One region of the Rhodovibrio salinarum DSM 9154 genome, then DNA from elsewhere that is predicted to be linked to it. Evidence: riboswitches for the same ligand, from Rfam matches in the RefSeq annotation. Region 1 holds a riboswitch; each other region holds the start of a gene.
What was found. A riboswitch is a leader RNA that binds a small molecule or an ion and turns the genes downstream of it on or off. The one in region 1 is predicted to bind cobalamin.
Positions count from the first base shown of each region.

Region 2: another riboswitch for cobalamin. It lies ahead of RHOSA_RS0115140 (copper chaperone PCu(A)C); the one in region 1 lies ahead of RHOSA_RS0110985 (HupE/UreJ family protein).
Region 3: another riboswitch for cobalamin. It lies ahead of RHOSA_RS0118130 (hypothetical protein); the one in region 1 lies ahead of RHOSA_RS0110985 (HupE/UreJ family protein).
Region 4: another riboswitch for cobalamin. It lies ahead of RHOSA_RS25835 (ABC transporter substrate-binding protein); the one in region 1 lies ahead of RHOSA_RS0110985 (HupE/UreJ family protein).

Region 1 covers NZ_KI911559.1:2,377,595-2,381,988, reverse strand. The annotation lists gene RHOSA_RS0111000 (TRAP transporter large permease) at 1-218, shown strand, start outside; gene RHOSA_RS0110995 (Fpg/Nei family DNA glycosylase) at 240-1,031, opposite strand; gene polX (DNA polymerase/3'-5' exonuclease PolX) at 1,073-2,791, opposite strand; cobalamin riboswitch at 3,013-3,189, shown strand; gene RHOSA_RS0110985 (HupE/UreJ family protein) at 3,229-3,810, shown strand; gene RHOSA_RS0110980 (ABC transporter permease) at 3,938-4,394, opposite strand, start outside.
Region 2 covers NZ_KI911559.1:3,272,796-3,277,189, forward strand. The annotation lists gene RHOSA_RS24410 (helix-hairpin-helix domain-containing protein) at 1-403, opposite strand, end outside; gene RHOSA_RS0115135 (response regulator) at 613-984, opposite strand; cobalamin riboswitch at 1,324-1,546, shown strand; gene RHOSA_RS0115140 (copper chaperone PCu(A)C) at 1,583-2,059, shown strand; gene RHOSA_RS0115145 (E22 family MetX-like putative esterase) at 2,233-3,444, opposite strand; gene RHOSA_RS25215 (hypothetical protein) at 3,514-3,660, opposite strand; gene RHOSA_RS0115155 (hypothetical protein) at 3,688-4,122, opposite strand.
Region 3 covers NZ_KI911559.1:3,896,082-3,900,475, reverse strand. The annotation lists gene RHOSA_RS0118145 (FecCD family ABC transporter permease) at 1-33, shown strand, start outside; gene RHOSA_RS0118140 (ABC transporter ATP-binding protein) at 30-827, shown strand; gene RHOSA_RS0118135 (pseudoazurin) at 836-1,255, shown strand; cobalamin riboswitch at 1,387-1,575, shown strand; gene RHOSA_RS0118130 (hypothetical protein) at 1,618-1,962, shown strand; gene RHOSA_RS0118125 (ATP-binding protein) at 2,014-3,348, opposite strand; gene RHOSA_RS0118120 (response regulator) at 3,345-4,070, opposite strand; gene RHOSA_RS23510 (CREC-EF hand family protein) at 4,283-4,394, shown strand, end outside.
Region 4 covers NZ_KI911559.1:3,901,244-3,905,637, forward strand. The annotation lists gene RHOSA_RS0118145 (FecCD family ABC transporter permease) at 1-216, opposite strand, end outside; gene RHOSA_RS25835 (ABC transporter substrate-binding protein) at 234-1,268, opposite strand; cobalamin riboswitch at 1,602-1,810, opposite strand; gene RHOSA_RS0118155 (cytochrome-c peroxidase) at 1,936-3,036, opposite strand; gene RHOSA_RS0118160 (high-potential iron-sulfur protein) at 3,101-3,394, opposite strand; gene RHOSA_RS23515 (DUF1127 domain-containing protein) at 3,974-4,381, shown strand.

The DNA of each region.
Region 1 (4,394 bases):
TTCACTTCGGCATCGTGATGACGCTCAACATCACGATCGCGCTGATCACCCCGCCGATGGGCGCATGCGTCTACATCGTCTCCGCCGTCGGACGGGTGCCGCTGGAAGACCTGTTCCGCACGATCTGGCCGTTCGTGGTGACTGCCCTGGTCGCGCTCGCCGTGATCATCCTGGTGCCTTCGATCACGACCGGCCTGCCAGCGTTGTTCGGTTTTTAGCGGGCAGCCAGCGACAGTCGGCTACCGCGAAGCCTGACACACCGGACAGAGGTAGGCGGTGCGTCCGGCGATCTTCGGCGTCTCCAGCGCGTGGCCGCAGTTGGGACACGTCGGGTGTTCCTGCCCGCGCTGGGGCGTCAGAAAGCTGGCGGGCAGCCGGGCCAGATCGGCGCCGTGCTCGGCGGCGACGGGCAACACCTTGCGGATAGTGGCGTGCAGCGTGCGCAGCACCTCCGGTTTCTGCTCGTGCGCCTTGACGTCCGGGCGCAGGCCAGTCTGGAACAGCACTTCATCCGCCCAAACGTTCCCAAGACCAGCGACCACGCTCTGATCCATCAGCGCGGTCTTGAGCTGGCCCCGCTTGCCGCCGATCCGCCGGGCGAACGTCTCGGCCTCAAGCGCAAGCACGTCCGGACCAAGATCCTGGCTGCGCAGGTAGTGCGCCGGATCGTCGGTCAACTCGACCCAGCCCAGACGGCGCTGGTCGGTGAAGGCCAGCCCGCCGCCGTCACGAAAGAGCAGATGCAGACGGCAGTGCGCCGGCTCGCGCGCGCCATCATCGAGCCGCGTCAGATGGCCGGTCATGCCGAAGTGCACGACCAGGTGCCAACCACAAGAAACCTTCACAAACAGCATCTTACCGTGGCGTGCTACGGCCTCGAACGCATAACCGGTCAGCGCTGCTTCCAGATCCGCCGGGTTGCTGCCGCGCAGGCGCTGCGGATCGTGCAGGGCGACCCGTGCGATTTCACGGTCCAGGGCGTGTGCGCGCAGCTCTATCGCGTTCGCTTCAACGTCCGGCAGTTCGGGCATACCGCGTTCTCTCGCTCCTCTCGGTTTGGATAGCTGGGCGGTTAGCCGCGCAGAAGCTTCCGAAGCCCTTGTAGGTCCCGCGTGTTGATTACGTCGTCAGCCGTCACCCAGCCGCGCCGGGCCTGATCCACACCGAAGCGCATCAGGTCGAGGTGCGTACCGGCGTGCGCATCGGTGGCGATCGACAGTTTCACCCCGGCCTCACGCGCCATCTTGGCGTGCGTATCGTCCAGGTCGAGGCGCGCCGGCTGGGCATTGATCTCCAGCACGTGGCCACCCTGGGAGGCCTGGGCGATCACCTGCTCCATGTCGAGCTGGTAGCCTGCCCGTTCGCCCAGCAACCGGCCGGTGGGATGGCCCAGGATGGTAAAGTTCGGGTTCTCCATCGCCTTGAGCACCCGGGTCGTCTGCTTATCGCCAGACAGGTTCATCCGGCTGTGGATCGAACAGACGGTCAAATCAAGGCGCGCGAGGACCGCGTCCGGCAGATCGAGCGTCCCGTCCTCCAGAATGTCGACCTCGATCCCCTTCAACAGGGTGATACCGTCGAGCGACTCGTTCAGGTCGTCGATCGCGTCGATCTGCCGGGCCAGCCGGTCGGCGTCCAGGCCGCCGGCAACCCGTACCGCCTTGGAATGGTCGGTGATCGCCAGGTAGCTCAAGCCACGCGCTTTCGCCGCCTGGGCCATCTCCTCCAGCGTGCCCGCTCCGTCGGACCAGTCGGTATGGCTGTGGAGGTTGCCGCAGATGTCGTCGAGCGTGACAAGATCGGGCAGTTTGTCAGTCTGCGCCGCCTCGATCTCGCCGCGATCCTCGCGCAGCTCGGGCACGATCTCGGGCAGACCGACGGCCTCGAACACCTCGACCTCGCGCCTGCCGGCAACCCGCGTCTCGCCTTCAAAAACGCCGTATTCGTTGACCTTTAGGCCGCGCTGCTGGCCCAGTTGGCGAACCCTGATATTGTGCGCCTGGCTGCCGGTGAAGTAGTGCAGCGCGGCGCCATAGCTTTCCCGCGCAACCGCCCGCAGATCGACCTGCAGGCCACCCTTAAGCACCACGCTCGCCCGTGTCTGTCCGTGCGAGAGCACGCGCTGGACGTCGTCGTAAGCGACGAAACGGTCCATCACCGGGCCGGCGTCCGAACAGCTCAGCAGGATGTCGAGATCGCCGACCGTCTCCTTCCGGCGCCGGTAACTGCCGGCAATGATCGCCTGGTCGACGCCGTCGATCTGCCGCAGCATTTCGATCAACGGTTCGGCAAGCTCCTCGGCATCCCGGCGCCGGAACCGTTTCTCACCACTTCCACGGGTCGCCAGCTCCTCCAGAATGTTCTGCTCGGTCTTCTTACCAAACCCGGAGAGGTCTTGAATTTCACCGGACTCAGTCGCTTTCTTCAGACCGGCCAGGTCCCGCACGCCAAGCGCTTCGTAGAGCGTCTTGACCCGCTTAGGCCCGAGACCGGCAATACCCATCACATCGATCAGGCTTTCCGGGACGTCCTGAACGATTTCCTGTAAGTCGCTGAGTTCGCCGGTCTCGACGATCTCGCGGGTCTTCTGCGCCAAATCCGCGCCGATCCCGGGTAACTCCGTCAAATCCGTGCCGTCACGCAATAGCTGGACGACGCTGTGCGGCAGATCGCGGAGGGTCCGGGCGCCGTTGCGGTAGGCGCGCACCCGGAAAACGTTGGCGCCTTGAATTTCGAGCAAATCCGCCAGTTCGTCGAACTTCGCCGCGATATCGCGGTTGTGCGTGGGCACCGGACCGCTCCTCTTCATCACCGTGCATCTATCTTACCCGGTGTAGGTTTGGGCCGGCTGGCGCAGGTACAAGAGCTCAGTTGCGTGGCAACAATCAGAACACCACTGCCGCGACCACACTTACCCGCGTGCGTCTTTCGAATAGGCGATATAGCCCGAATCAGAGTTGATCCGCCCGAGCGAAAAATCGGTCGGGATGCTTGCTCGAAGTCATTAACGGTCGGTACCCTCTTCCACGCGGTATTCGCACCCTGCGAACGGGAAACCGGTGCAAGTCCGGTGTGGCCCCCGCCACTGTGTTGGACGAAACCACGCTCATCAGGCCACTGGCATCGTGCTGGGAAGGCGAGCGCGGCAACATCCTCAGCCAGGAGACCGACCGCACTCAAACGACCGACCTCAGACCAACGGCGCGGTGGGCGCCGAAAGGAGACTTTATGAGATTTCTACTCGCTTTTCTCGCAACCGTCCTGACCGCCTCCAGCGCAACTGCGCACACTGGGGCGATGACCACGGGCGGCTTTACAACCGGCTTCCTGCACCCGATCGGTGGATTGGATCACGTTCTTGCAATGGTGACGGTCGGCCTGCTGGCTTTCCACATGGGAGGTCGCGCCACTTGGGCCGTGCCGGCTAGTTTCGTCGGTATGATGGTGGTTGGCGGTGTGCTCGGCGCCGCGGCGATTACGCTGCCGCTCGTCGAGCTCGCGATCGTCCTCTCCGTGGTGGTGCTGGGCGCCATCGTCGCCAGTGGCCGGGCCTTGCCATCCATCCTCGCCATCGCTGTCGTCGGCGTGTTTGCCGTTTTCCACGGGCATGCGCACGGGGCGGAGATGCCCGTGGCCGCTTCCGGGATCACCTATGGGCTTGGTTTCGTTCTCGCGACGGCCCTGCTGCACGGCGCGGGCTTGCTGGCCGGGTATGCTCTGGCCCGGTTCGACTCGGGCGCCAAACTCATGCGCGTGACCGGCGCCGCCGCATCCTGTGCCGGACTGCTTCTGCTCGCCGGCACTGTCTAAGGCCATCTTCAAGAAATGCCCGCGCTGGCCGGTTGCTGGCTGGCGCGGGCCCGTTCTGACAGCACCGTGAAGCCAGCAACCCGACTCTGTCCGGACAGCCAACTGCTGAGGCGTGCTTTAAAGCAGCTTACTGGACGCGCTTGCGAAACAGCCAGACCGCGACCACACCGGTCACCACCGCGATCACCAGCATCGGCCAAAGCTGTTGCAGGACGAGTTCCACCGGCAGATCCCGCAGGAACAGTCCGCGCAAGATCACCAGCATGTAGCGCAGCGGATCGGCGTAGGTCAGCAACTGGACGAACGTCGGCATGTTGTCGATCGGGGTCGCGAACCCGGACAGAATGATGGCCGGCATCAGGAACAGGAACGCGCCCACGATCGCTTGCTGCTGGGTACGCGCATAGGCCGAGATCATCAATCCGACGCTGACCGATGAGATCAGGAACAGGACAAGCGCGAGCGCGAGTAAGGCTAGGTCTCCGCGGAACGGGACCTGGAACCAGTAGATCGCGATCGCTGTGATCGCCGCGCCCTCGAACAGGCCGATCAAAAGCGCGGGGACCATCTTGCCGATCAGCACC
Region 2 (4,394 bases), 900 kb from region 1:
CCGGGCCAATCCCCTTGATGTCCGTAATATCCTTTGGGGATGCCGAGCCGCTTGCCGATGTGCTCGACCCCGCGCTCTTGGCTGTATTTTGCGCCCCACCCTTGGCCGCCGTCTTCGCGCTGCCACTCTTGGCGGCACCGCTTTTCGTAGCGGAACTCTTGGTCGTCGTACGCTTCGTGCCCGTCGCACCGCGCTTACTGGTGGAGGTCTTCTCCGCAGCGGAGCGGCGTTGACCGCTTGACCGGCTTGCCGCACTGCTGCCGTGCGACGTTGCGGATTGATCGGCTACGCCTTGCGCGCGTGCGGTGCCCTGGGCGGCCTGGCCTTGTTCCTCGTCGGAATCGGAGACCCAGAAGAAGGCCCGCGCCCAGTCAAGCCCCTTGCGCAGGAAGTCGGCAATCATGATACGCCCCCGTTTAGCGGTCAGTCCCGGCACCGCATTGATGCGCGGCGCTTGCCAGTGTCACGCGAAAACGCGACATGATAAAGTGCAGACGCATCTATTTCTCATTGTTTAACCGCCATTCGGACGACGCCTGCAATTGATGCGGTAGATCGAGGTCTACTCAGCCGGTTGGCTGGACACATCCTGTTCAGACCGCCCACGCAAGCTCACTCAGATTTTTGCGCTTCGCACGCCATGCGGCGGGCGGTCTCCACGAGTTGGCGCAACTTGGCCGGCTGACTGATGTCGAACCCGGCGTCCGCGCCTAGCTTGACCGCGTACTGCGGATACTCGTCCAACCCATGGGAATAGACGATCAGCCGTTGATTGGGCCACATACGGCGTATATCGCGCAGGTATTCGAAGCCATCCTTCTCCGGCATCACGACATCGAGCAAGACCACGGTGTAGACGGGCTCAAGCACTTCTGAGGTTGGCCGGTCGCAGGGGTCCTGCTCACACACCTGCATCCCCTCCAGCTCAAGAGCCGCACGCAGATGCCCCCGTATATGCGGGTTGTCGTCAATTATCAGGACCATTCCTAGCATTTTTCCAATCATATTTTCAGGTTGAAACCTGCCCCCAAAAATCCATTCATTTATCTTCACCCGAATCACGGGAAAGCAATATCTGACACACCACGCTCACAGAACATCAAAATAATTATGATATGCGCACGTCTAATCCAATAAATATTTATATTCACCCCAATGAATCATAAAGAACTGAGAATCACGAAGACCGGACCAAAATGACACCCAATATCCAAACCGAATGGGCCTACCGACGGCTATCCGATCAGACTTTCGTTCGAAACACGGGTTGGAAAGGGTGTCGCGCGCCGCTCTGCGTGGTTGTTCATAACGTCGGGCTTGGCTAGCCTCGTTAGCGTCGACGGTTCCCGACAACGGGGATCCGAGGGAAGCCGGTGCAAGGCCGGCGCTGCCCCCGCAACTGTGATCGGCGAGCCGCCTCCCGCGAACGCCACTGAGGCACGTGTCCTAGAACAGCGCAAGCTGGGGGCCGGACACGACCTTGGGAAGGCAGAGGGGCGGCAACGACCCGTAAGCCAGGAGACCTGCCGGTCGACGCAAGCCAATACACACGCGAGGCGGAGGGCCTCGGAAAGGAAAAGACATGCTGAAGAAATTCATCATCGCGGCCGCTTTGACCCTCGCCGCCCTCGCGCCGGCAAGCGCGCACCACGAGGGGGAAGTGACCGCCAAGCACGGCATCAAGGTCAGCCACGGCTGGACCGTCGCCACCGCGTCGATGTCCGACGGCATCGAGGTCTACATGACCATGTGGAACGAAGGCGAGACGACCGACAAGCTGGTTGGGGCGGAATTGCCGTTCGCCGACGACGCCGTGATCCAGGCGCAGTCGATTTCCGAAGACGGCGAATTGGAGATGCGCGATCTCAAGGCCGTCAACCTGAAGCCGGGTCAGGCGATCACGATGCACCCCCAGGGCGTGCACCTGGTGTTCAACAACGTTCAGCGGGTGCTGCGCGCCGGCGACAGCTTCCACGCGCATCTGGAATTCGCCAAAGCCGGCGAGGTCGAGGTCGAGATCACCGTCATGGCGCCGGATCACGCCAAGGAAATGATGTAGACGTCTCTCCCGGACGCCGGGGCCTTCACGGCTCCGAGCGATGATCCGTTACCACCAAAAAAAACGGGGCGGCACCGATGGGGGCGGTGCCGCCCCGTTTGCGTTCAAGCGCCACGACGATCACAACGACGGCGGCGCGGCCGCAAACACGCCAGGTTCCTCGATGGGGCGCGCTATTCCCCAACCGTGCGGTTCAGGAAGTCGCGAATCTTCTCTGCCTGGCTCTGGATGTTCAGCACCCCGTTCAGGTGTCCCCGATCGCCCGGGATCTGGGCACGCGCCACCGGTGTGCCGTCACTCTCGATCATCTGCTGTGTCTGATCCGCAAGACCGGGGAAGAACACCAGATCGCCCTGCGCCTGCAGCATCAGGGTCGGGGCGTCGATCGCCTTCAGACCCGCTTCAGGCGTCTCGGCATCGCCGGCGATGAACAGCTGGTTTGCTTTGACCAGATAAAGGAAGTGATTGGCGTCGGCGGATGACGCGCGGTCCTTGGCCACCTTGTCCAGGGCGGCTTCGACCGCATAGCGATTGTCGAACGACTTCGCAGGGTCCGCGTCCTTGGCCGCCCACTTACGTCCAAAGGCTTTCTGCGCCCAGGGCCAGTTCTGGGCGTGCAGGGTCACCGTCTTGAGCGCGGCGGCCAGACCCGCCTTCGGCCGGTCGCCGCCGTAGTAGTCGCCACCGTTCCAATTCGGATCGAGCCGGATCGGCTGCGCCCAGATATCGAGCCAGCCGATCAGGAAGGGGTCGGCGAAACCGTTGCCGATCACTGGAATCACCCGCTCCACCATGTCGGGGTAACGCGCCGCCCAATCGTACGCTTGGAGCGCCCCCATCGACGCGCCCATGACCGCATGCACCTTCTCGATCCCGAGATTGGCGAGCAGGCGCCTTTGGACGCGCACGAAGTCCCCGATCTCCACGATCGGGAAGTCCATGCCGTAGGGCTCGCCTGTCTCTGGATTGATGCTGGCGGGCCCGGTGGTGACCACCTGCGCGCTGCCGACGTTCAGGTTCACGAGCGAGTCGACCGAGATCACATAGTACTTGTCGGTATCGATCGGCTTGCCGCTCCCGATGATGCTGTCCCAGTAGCCGCGCGCGCCCTCCTCGCTATAGCGTCCGGCAGCGTGGCTGGTGCCGGAGAAGAAGTGCGGGATGACGATGACGTTGTCCCGCGCCTCATTAAGGCTGCCATAAGCCTCCCACCCGACACGCACCTCGGGAATCGGCGCGCCGTTGACGGTGGTGTAGTCCTTCATCGTGAAGGTCTTCTTCTCCACGATCGGCTCGTAGGCTGCCGCCGGCGTACCTCCGGCAACGATCGCGGCCAGCATGCTCGCCATGGCAACGCCGCACGTAACGCGAGCGGAAGTCAGCATATTCGCCTCCCTGAATGGCGATGGGCGCGCCGTTAGACCCCGGCACGTCGTCCACCCGACATCCTTGGATCAGGATGCCGGCGGCTGCTCGTCCTGTGCCGGCGGGTCGACGTCTTCGCGTTGGGCACGGCGGACGGAGATCACCTGCCAGATTCCAAATGCCAGCGCGGCACCGGAAAACAGCAGTTCGAACAGGATACCGTAGATCGATGTCATCTTGAGATACCTAGGGAAACCGATGGGTCAGGCGACGTGGCGCCGGTCCGGCGCGGGGTCCGGATCACCCTCGGCAGGTGCCGTTCCAGCCGGCGTCGCCGCAACCGCCGCCTCCGGCTCGGCGAAACGGTACCGACTGTGCCACCACATCCAGGCCCCATAGCCGCCCAGCAGCATCAAGAAACCGACCAGATCGACAATCGTGAAGATCTCCCCGCCAAGCACGACGTAGAAGAACACCGCCTTGAGAGCGACAAACACCAGCGCGGCAACGATAAGTGGTGGCATCGCATCGCCCAGGATCGCGATCGAGGAATAGGGGTCGCGGCGTTGCGGCGTATCGTCGTCCGCCGCGTAACCAAGCGCCACGCGCTCCGCCCGCACGGCTTGGCGCCGGCGCCAGCCCGTGATCAGAAAGGCAACCGCGATCACGGCAAGCACAAGACCGATCCAGTGGGCCATGGCATCCCTCCCAGTTCTGCTGACTTAATCAGCACTGCCCGCGACGCGCTGGACCATTCCGATGGCCGTCTCTACTCAGCGGCGCGAAACGAACGATCAGTCTTCAAGTGGTAAAGACGATAGAACGCTCCGCAGGGCGCGATCAACCAATATGCCCATACACGTCAGACGCGGTGAAATAGCGCGTGCGACTGCGCCAATCGCGGTTGACGCTTGGCATGGCCCACAAAGCCATCGACACTACTCAGATGATCCTGCCACGGCCGGGGGCT
Region 3 (4,394 bases), 1.5 Mb from region 1:
TTCATCCTGGTTCAGGGGCAACGCAAGTCATGACTCTGCGCGCCGATAACGTGAGCTGGTCTGCGGGCGCGAAACGCGTGCTGCGCGATGTCTCCCTGTCGGTGCGTCCGGGGGAGACCATGGGGGTGATCGGCCCGAACGGCTCGGGCAAGTCGACGCTCCTGCGCTTGCTCGCTGGCATTCGACCCTGTGCGGACGGCTGCGTGAGGCTTCACGGCACGCCGTTGACCCAAATGCGTCGGCGCGACATTGCCCAACGTATCGCGCTGGTCGAACAGCAGGCGGAGACCACCGACCACATCACCGTGCGCGACGCCGTCGAGCTGGGTCGGACACCCTACCTCAACGCCCTCTCGCCCTGGTCGCAGGACGACGAAGCCGCCGTCGCCGATGCCCTCGACCGGGTCGACATGGCGGAGATGGCGCATCGCTATTGGCATACCTTGTCGGGCGGCGAGCGTCAGCGGGTCCATGTTGCCCGCGCCCTGGCGCAGGCGCCCGACTTTCTGCTGCTCGACGAGCCGACCAACCACCTCGATATCCGGCATCAGATCGGCATCCTGTCGTTCGTCCGGCAGTTGCCCGTGACCGCGTTGATTGCGCTGCACGATCTGAACCTCGCCGCGATGTACTGCGACCGCATCGCGCTGTTGCAGGATGGGGCCCTGATCGCGGAAGGCCCGCCGGAGGCTGTGCTGACGGAAAGCAGCCTGCGGGATGCCTTCGGCGTTCAGGCGAGTATTCGCCGCGACCCTTCGGATGGGGCCCTGGCCATCCGTTTCAAAGACCCGCTCCCCCAATCTCAGGAATCTAAGGAGGTTGCTTGATGCGATTCATGGCGATCGTCGCCGCCGCGTGTTTGTTGACCAGTCCGGTCGCGGCCGAGGTGCACGAGGTCAAGATGCTGACCCGCGGAGACGCTGGTGCGATGGTGTACGAGCCGGCCTATCTGGAAATCGCGCCCGGTGACACCGTGCAGTTCATCGCCGCCCAAGGGGGCCACAACGCGGCGAGCATCGATGGCTTTGTGCCGTCCGGCTACGCGGGTTTCAAGGGGCAGATCAACGAGGAGATCCGCATCACGCTGGATCAGCCCGGTTTTTACGGCGTGAAGTGCTCGCCGCACTTCGCGATGGGGATGGTGATGTTGATCCGCGTCGGCGAGACGGATGTCGCCCGTCCAGAACTCCCGGCCGATCTTCCCCAACGGGCGAAAGCTCGGTTCGACGATATTCTGGAGGACCTAGGACAATAATAATCTAAATTCGCTCTTTGATCGGCGGCCTGTGCAAAGGCGATTAAGAGAGTGCTGTGATCGCGCGCCCAGGGCCGAAGGTCGTTGCGGCGTGGAATCAAAATGTTGCGGAGAATTGCGCAGCAAACTACTATGCTTTTCTTGGAAGGGATGTTGCGCCCAAGCGGCGCAACAGGGAATCCGGTGCAATTCCGGAGCCGTGCCCGCGACCGTGAGCGGCAAGCGGCGGTTCAATCAGCCACTGGGGCGTGCCCCGGGAAGGCGAACCGTCCGCGCCAGCAGCCGCAAGCCGGGAGACCGGTCCTTTCCGCAAAATCTCAACCTCTTGCCCGGACGGGACCATCCGGGAGAAAGGATCGTCGATGACGCGCCCAGTGACGGGTGATCCGCGGCCGTCTGCTCTGCCGCACGTGAGCAACGACAATCAGAATATCGATCCGGGTGGCCTGATGACGGCCGTGCTGCAGGAGCGTGGCGGGTTGGACCCGGCGCACACCGCGCATGATTTTCTGATCGGCTGGCTGCTCGAACTGCCGGCCGATCTTGATCCAGCGATTGCCGCCCGGCAGTTGCTGGCCAAATCCCCGATGTCCAGTGCCTCGGGTCGGGCCCATCGGGTTGCCGAACTGCTGGCCGAAACGGCCGCGCATCCACGCGCGCGGGCGCATGCGTCTCGACGCCGGTCGGTTAGCCGTCGGCCCGGATGAGCGCTGCGCCCTGGGCGGTGGCTGAGGGGCTGGCCTTTCCCGGAGTTGGCTTCAAAGCGGCAGGGTGAGCCGGGCTTCCGCGCCGCCTTCCGGGCGGTTGGCGAGCGTGACGTCGCCGCCGTGGGCGCGGGCGATGTTGCGCGCGATCGACAGGCCGAGGCCGCTGCCCCCGGTCTCCCGACTGCGGGACTCCTCCAGGCGCACGAACGGGTCGAACACGCGTTCCAGCTGATCTTCGGGCAGGCCGGGGCCATCGTCCGCGATCGTCAGCGTGATCGCCGTCGCGGTGTGCGTCAGCGTCACCTCGGCCGCCTGGCCGTAGCGCACGGCGTTGACGATCAGGTTGCGCACGGCCCGCTTGAGCGCTGTCGGGCGGCAGATGGCATCCAGCCGATCGGGCCCCTGGAAACGCACGGCTTCGCCCGCGTCCGCGAAGTCGTCGCAGATGCTCTGGACCAGGCTGGCAAGATCGATGCGCCGGCTGTCTTCTTCCTGTGCATCGGCTTGGGCGAACGTCAGGGCCGCTTCCGTCATCTCCGCCATGTCGTTCAAGCCGGCCAGCATGCGTTCGCGCGTTTCGGCTTCGTCGATCATTTCGGCGCGCAGCCGCATGCCGGTGATCGGCGTGCGCAGGTCGTGGGCAATCGCCGCCAGCATGCGCGTGCGGTCGGCGACGAAGCGGGTCAGGCGTTCCGACATCACGTTGAAGGCGTGGGTCGTGCGGCGCACGTCGGCCGGGCCCTCTTCCAGCAGCGGGCCGACATTTTCGCCGCGGCCAAGCCGGTCGGCGGCGTCGGACAATGTTGCCAACGGCCGCACGATCCGCCGCACGGCCAGGGCGACGGCCACGGCGACCGCGATCGCCGAAAGGCCGAGCGACAGGGCCATCGGCCAGATCATCTCCGGGATCGGTGGGTGCAGCACGCGTTCGATGTTGAGCCAACGGCCGTCCGGCAGGTGCAGCGACAGGGTCAGGACATCGCCGTCGGGCAGCGGCGTGCCGTAACGACCCCGACCACGTTCCGGGACGCTGCGGATGGTCGCGCGCACATCGACGATCGCCGGCGGCATCGCGCGCTGTAGTCGTGCCTGAAAGCGCAGGTCGCGTTCACCCGTCTCCGCCAGCGGTGTGTCGGCAAGGGTGTAGCGGGTCGTGCTGCTGTTCAGCACGCGCAGGATTTCCGCGCGCCGGTCCGGCGACATCGGCAAGATCAACTGCGCGATTCCAGGCACCCGGTCGAGGGTGAAGGCACGGACCACGTGACGGGTCACGTGCCTTTGCTCGCGCAACAGGATCACCCCCGCGACTGCCTGGGCGGCCACCACTGCCACCACGACCGCCAACACCAGGCGGCCGGTCAGGCTTGTGGGCAGCCAGTGGGTCATGACCATGTGACCTCCTGCGCGAACTGATAGCCGCCGCCGCGGGACGTCTGGATCAGCTGCGGGCGCTTGGGATCGGCTTCGATCTTGCGGCGCAGGCGGCTGACCAGGATGTCGACCGAGCGTTCGAACGCTTCCGTGTCGCGGCCGTGCACCAGGTCCAGCAGTTGCTCGCGCGACAGCACCGTTTGTGGGTAGGTCAGGAAAGCGACGAGCAGGCGGTGCTCGCTGTCGCTCAAGCTGACCACCCGACCGGTGGGCGTGGTGACCTCGCGGCGTGCGGCATCCAGTTCCCAGCCGCCGAAGTGCGCGCGGTGGCCGCGGGCGCTGCCGCGTTGCGGCGGTAAGGCGTGGGTTCGCCGTAGCACGGAACGGATGCGCGCCAACAGTTCGCGTGGGCTGAACGGCTTCACGACATAGTCGTCCGCCCCGACTTCCAGCCCGACCACGCGGTCGGTTTCGGACTCCTTCGCCGTCAGCAGGATCACCGGCAGGTCGAGATGATCGCGGACGTGCCGGCACAGGCTCAGGCCGTCTTCCCCCGGCATCATGATGTCGAGCACGGCGAGGTCGACTGCGTGTCCGTTCAGGAGCGACCTGGCTTCCGCGCCGTCAGCGGCCGCGGAGACCCGCAAGCCCTCGCGCGTCAGGTAGCGGCGCAGGCCGTCCCGGATGTCCCGGTGATCGTCCACGACAAGGATATGCGGGGCAGGGTCGCTCGCCACGGTCGGGGTCTCCAAGTGCTTCGGCTCGGGTGAGAGTAGGGGGCTGCGGCAGGCCGTGCAGGCGGCGATTTGTAACAGGATGTTTCAACCCCTGCGGTCTGAAACACAGCGTTACACACCAAAGCTGGCGGTGAGCCCGGGATCGGCGTCATCTCAGTCCTGCAAGCCAACGGGCCAGACCATGACGGCCCAGCCAACAGCAGGAGACGAGCATGACCCGCAAGACCAAATGGCTCACCAGCACCTTCGCCCTCGCCGTGGCCGTCGGCGCCGCTGGGGTCGCGCTGCAGGCGCAGGCCGCGATGCCCGCGTTCGGCCGGCCGT
Region 4 (4,394 bases), 1.5 Mb from region 1:
GGCCGCCACCACGGCCCGGCTGAGCCGATAGTTCCAGACGATCCCGGCCTCGATCGGATCCAATTCGTAGGACGCGCCAAACAGATGATTGGCAACCGTTTGCCCAACCACCGTGACCGGGATCGGGGTCTCGCCGATCGACGCGCCGAGGGCAAACGTGACGACAAGCAGGAGCAAGGCAAGGGTGCCATAGCCGGCACCTCTTGCCACTGCCATCTGACGTACGGATCGAATCACTTGCTCAGCTCGTACGACTCGACCGCGTCGGCCAACGTTTCGAGCCCATTGACCAGCCGCAGGGTCGGCTGCATCGCATGGGCGTCCATGATCACGATCCGGTCCTGCTGCACCGCGTCCATGTGCCGGGTCACGGGATCGGTCTTCAGGAACTCGAGTTTGCGCTTGTAATCGTCGGCCGGGAACCGGCGCCGGTCCATGCGCGCGATCACGATGATCGTCGGGTTCTTCTGCGCAATCGTCTCCCAGCCGACGGTCGGCCATTCCTCGTTGGAGTCGATGACATTGCGGATCCCCAGTTGCTTCAGCATGTAGGCAGGCGCGCCGTTCTGGCCCGCGACGTAGGGATCGATGTCCATTTCCGCGCTGGAGAACCAGACGACGGCTGATACGTCCTGGTCCAGCTCGATCCGCTCGACCTGTTGGCGGGCATCGCGCTCGCGGGTCTTGAGGTCCGCAATCACCTCGTCACCGGCTTCGGGCACATCGAAAATCCGCGCGAGTTCCCCGACAGTGCGGTGGATCAGGTCGGTCGTGACCTGAACGTTGCGCGTGCCGTCGCCGCCGGTGGTGTTGTCCTTGCCGACGCAATCGGTGGGCAGGATGTAGGTTGAGATACCGAGTTCGGCGAACTGCTCGCGCGTCCCGACGATCCCCTGCGGACCGACGTGCCATTCGAACTGCGAGGTGACCAGCTCGGGCCTCTTGGCGACGACGCTTTCGAAGCTCGGGTCATTGTCGGCCAGGCGCTCGACCTGCTGGTTGATTTTCTCGAACCGGTCGAGCACCGGATTGAACCAGACCGCGGTGCCGACGACCTTGTCGCCGAGCCCCAGCGCGTAGAGCATTTCCGTACCGGCCTGACCGAGCGAAACCACCCGCTGTGGGGGCGAATCGAAGCTGATCTCGCGGCCGCAGTTGTCGAGAGACAGGGGATAGCTGGTATCCGCCGCTTGCGCGGCGCCGGCCGCGGTCATGGCGAGCGGAACGGCGACCGCCGCCGCGGCGAGGAAAATAGAAGGTCGCACCATGGGAATCGGGAACTCCAATCTGAAGGCGGAATCTAGGGAGGATAGAACGTTATGATATAACGTTATTCAGTCAAGAGGGGGACTGCGCCTGCGAAAACGCTCGTAGCGTAGCCGCAGGCTAAGAAACTCAGACCACACACATGACTGCCTCTTCCGCACCGGTTGGGATGTCGGCGGAGGTGCGATGGCATAGAAACCCGATGCGGCGACAGGGCTCACGCCTGGAGACGCATAAGAATCGCGCCGACCTTCAAGGATCGGCGCGCATGCGCGAAATTCGAGAGATGAGTGTGCCCGCATCCTGTTCCCTCCGGCGCACCCCGGCCGGTTTCAATGGGGTTCTGTGCGACGGCAGGTCTCCTGGCTCGCGGCTTGTCAACGCTTCGCCTTCCCAAGAGCGGTTGCTCTCAGTGGCCTGTTGAAGCGCCCGAATCCGCTTACAGTTGCGGGGGCAGCCTCGGACTTGCGAATGACATTGGATGCCATCCGCGCACCGAATTCCCAATTATCCCCTTGCGGGGACCGTCGAACGACGCAAACGATAGTGGCTTGCACGTACACTGTCCAGCTTCGAAAGGTCGCGCCCAGCATCCCGGGACAGCGTGCAAAAAGGCCGCCGGAACCCGGGTCCCGGCGGCCTTCATCCAGCTAGGTCGTCAGCCCAGGTTTACCGCTTCGACGGCTCCTGCTCGTACTCGACGGGCAGTGGCGTCTCGCTGGTGCTTTCCGGCAGCACCGGGTATTCGACACGCGGCTGCTCGCCGGTGACCGACTGCAGGAAGGCGACGATCCGGTCGATCTCGTCCTCGGACAGTTCCTGGCCGAGCTGGGACACGCCCATCAGCGCCACCGCGTTCTCCAGGCTCCAGACCTTGCCGGAGTGGAAGTACGGCTGCGTGATCGCGATGTTGCGCAGCGGCGCGGCACGGAAGACGTACTCGTCACTCGCCGTCTTGGTGACCTGGAAGCGGCCCCGGTCGTCACGCGGCAGCACGTCCGCCCCCGGCTTCTCGATCAAGCCAAACGGATAGTAGCCCTGGCCACCGATGTTGACGCCGTTGTGGCAGCCCACGCAGCCGGTGCTCATGAACTCCTGCAGGCCCTGCTTCTGCTTGGCGGTGAGCGCGTCGGTCTCACCTTTAAGATAACGGTCAAACGGCGAGTTCGGGGTCAGCAGCGTGGCCTGGAAGGCTTCCAGCGCCTTCGCCATGTTGTCGAACGTGACCGGGTCCTCTTCCTCCGGGAAGGCCGCCCCGAAAGCCTCGACGTAGCCGGGCATCGACTTCAGCGTCTTGACCGCGCGTGCGGGCGTGTTGGCCATCTCGACACCGGCCTGGACCGGCCCCTTGGCCTGCTGCTCCAGGTCCTCCGCACGGCCGTCCCAGAACTGGGCGGTGTTGAAGACCGCGTTGAACACCGTGGGCGCATTCCGTGGACCACGCTGCCAGCCGTGACCGATCGAGGTCGGCTGGTTGTCGTCGCCGCCCAGACCCATCTGGTGGCACGAATTACAGGAAATCGCGTGGCTGGCCGACAGGCGCGGATCGAAGAACAGCATCCGGCCAAGCTGAACCCGTTCGGGCGTGACCTTGTTGCCGTCCAATTCCGGCGGCTCGGTCGGGATCGGATCGAACAGGTCGTTCGCCCGCTCGATCAGCTGAGCGTCGTCGATCTCCGCCATGTCGCCATCTTGTGCGGCTACGGGGTGCCCCGACATCATGGCCGCTGCAAGAGCCAACGCCCCAGCGGCACTCATCAAATATCGCATCGTATCCCCCTGACGTGAAATTCCATTCCCTACCGTCCCGCCCGAGGCGGGTTGGCACGGGTGGCTAGGCCTTGGCCCAGAGGTTGCACCAGCCGGTCGGATCAATCTCGCCGGCGACGATCTGGCAGCCGCCCATGTCCTGGCCGCCTTCCGGTGGAATCCAGAACTGGCAGTTGGTGCACTGCTGATCGCCCTTGGGATCGGGTTGATACTGAACCGCCTGTTTCGGTGCTTTCTGAGCCTTGGCGTTGTGCCCACGCGTCAGCGTGTAGCCGCCGGCCCCCACAGCAGCCGTAACGGCGAACGCTTGGCGGATGAAACCGCGGCGTGTGGGCATCCGGTTTTTCGGATGAGTCATTGTGACGTGCTCCTCATGTGCAAACCCATGGGCAAAGGCCCAGGCTTCGGCCCACGCCCATCACTAGAATTAGAACACTTCCAATAAGAGGCGTCGACGCCCGGCGGCAGCACGACCACGTCGCTGACGCGAAAAACAGCAGTTTGCTGCGTCCTTACACGCACGCGGCACAAGCGCCCGACCATTCCGGTATAGTATTGGCGCGACGCCCGTTCCCGTCGAACAGACCTCACCACTGCCAGCGCACTTGCCCCTCATAGCCGCCTGACTGTCGGGTGGAGCTTGGAAAAACAGACGATTACGCGGGGCGGCCAAGGAGACTATCGCGCGCAATCGCAAGACCAGTACAGCGGTCCAAACCGGGGTTGATTAGAATAGCACGCGCCCGGTTAGGCACGCTTGATCCACCGCAAGCCAGCGATGCAACCGGGCACCCCCTGACCTGCGAAAAGCAGATAATACCCATAAAGATACTCAGGTTATAAAGAGCGCGACGCTGGACGTCGCCGGCACCCGCGCCCGACTGCAAGACGCTCGTGTGACGACGCCCGTGGACCTCTCATCCCACGGAGCACGAACATGGCCCGTTTGACCGATACCGAACGCGATCTGATCCAAGCGGCGCGCCAACGCGGCCCGCACCCCTTGCTGCAATCGCCGCCGCTGCACGAACTCACCGCCGCTCAGTTACGCCGCTACGCCGAAGCCGAGCGCGCACGCTACCTGGCACCGATCCTGGCAGGTGCCGCCAACCGCATAATCGACGCCGTACGGCGCAAGCGCGTCGAGCGCGAAACCCGGCGGGCGCTCATGGAGCTAAGCGACCGCGTGCTCGAGGACATCGGCATGCGGCGGGCCGAGATCCCAGAACGCGCCAAGCAGCGCGCGCGGCAGTCCGTCCAGCCCCGCCAGGCAGCCGCGCCAAAGCAGGGTGCGGCACGCTGTCGCTCGGTTGAGATGGATCATAGCTGGCCAGCCCACGCTTGAGCGCATCATCACG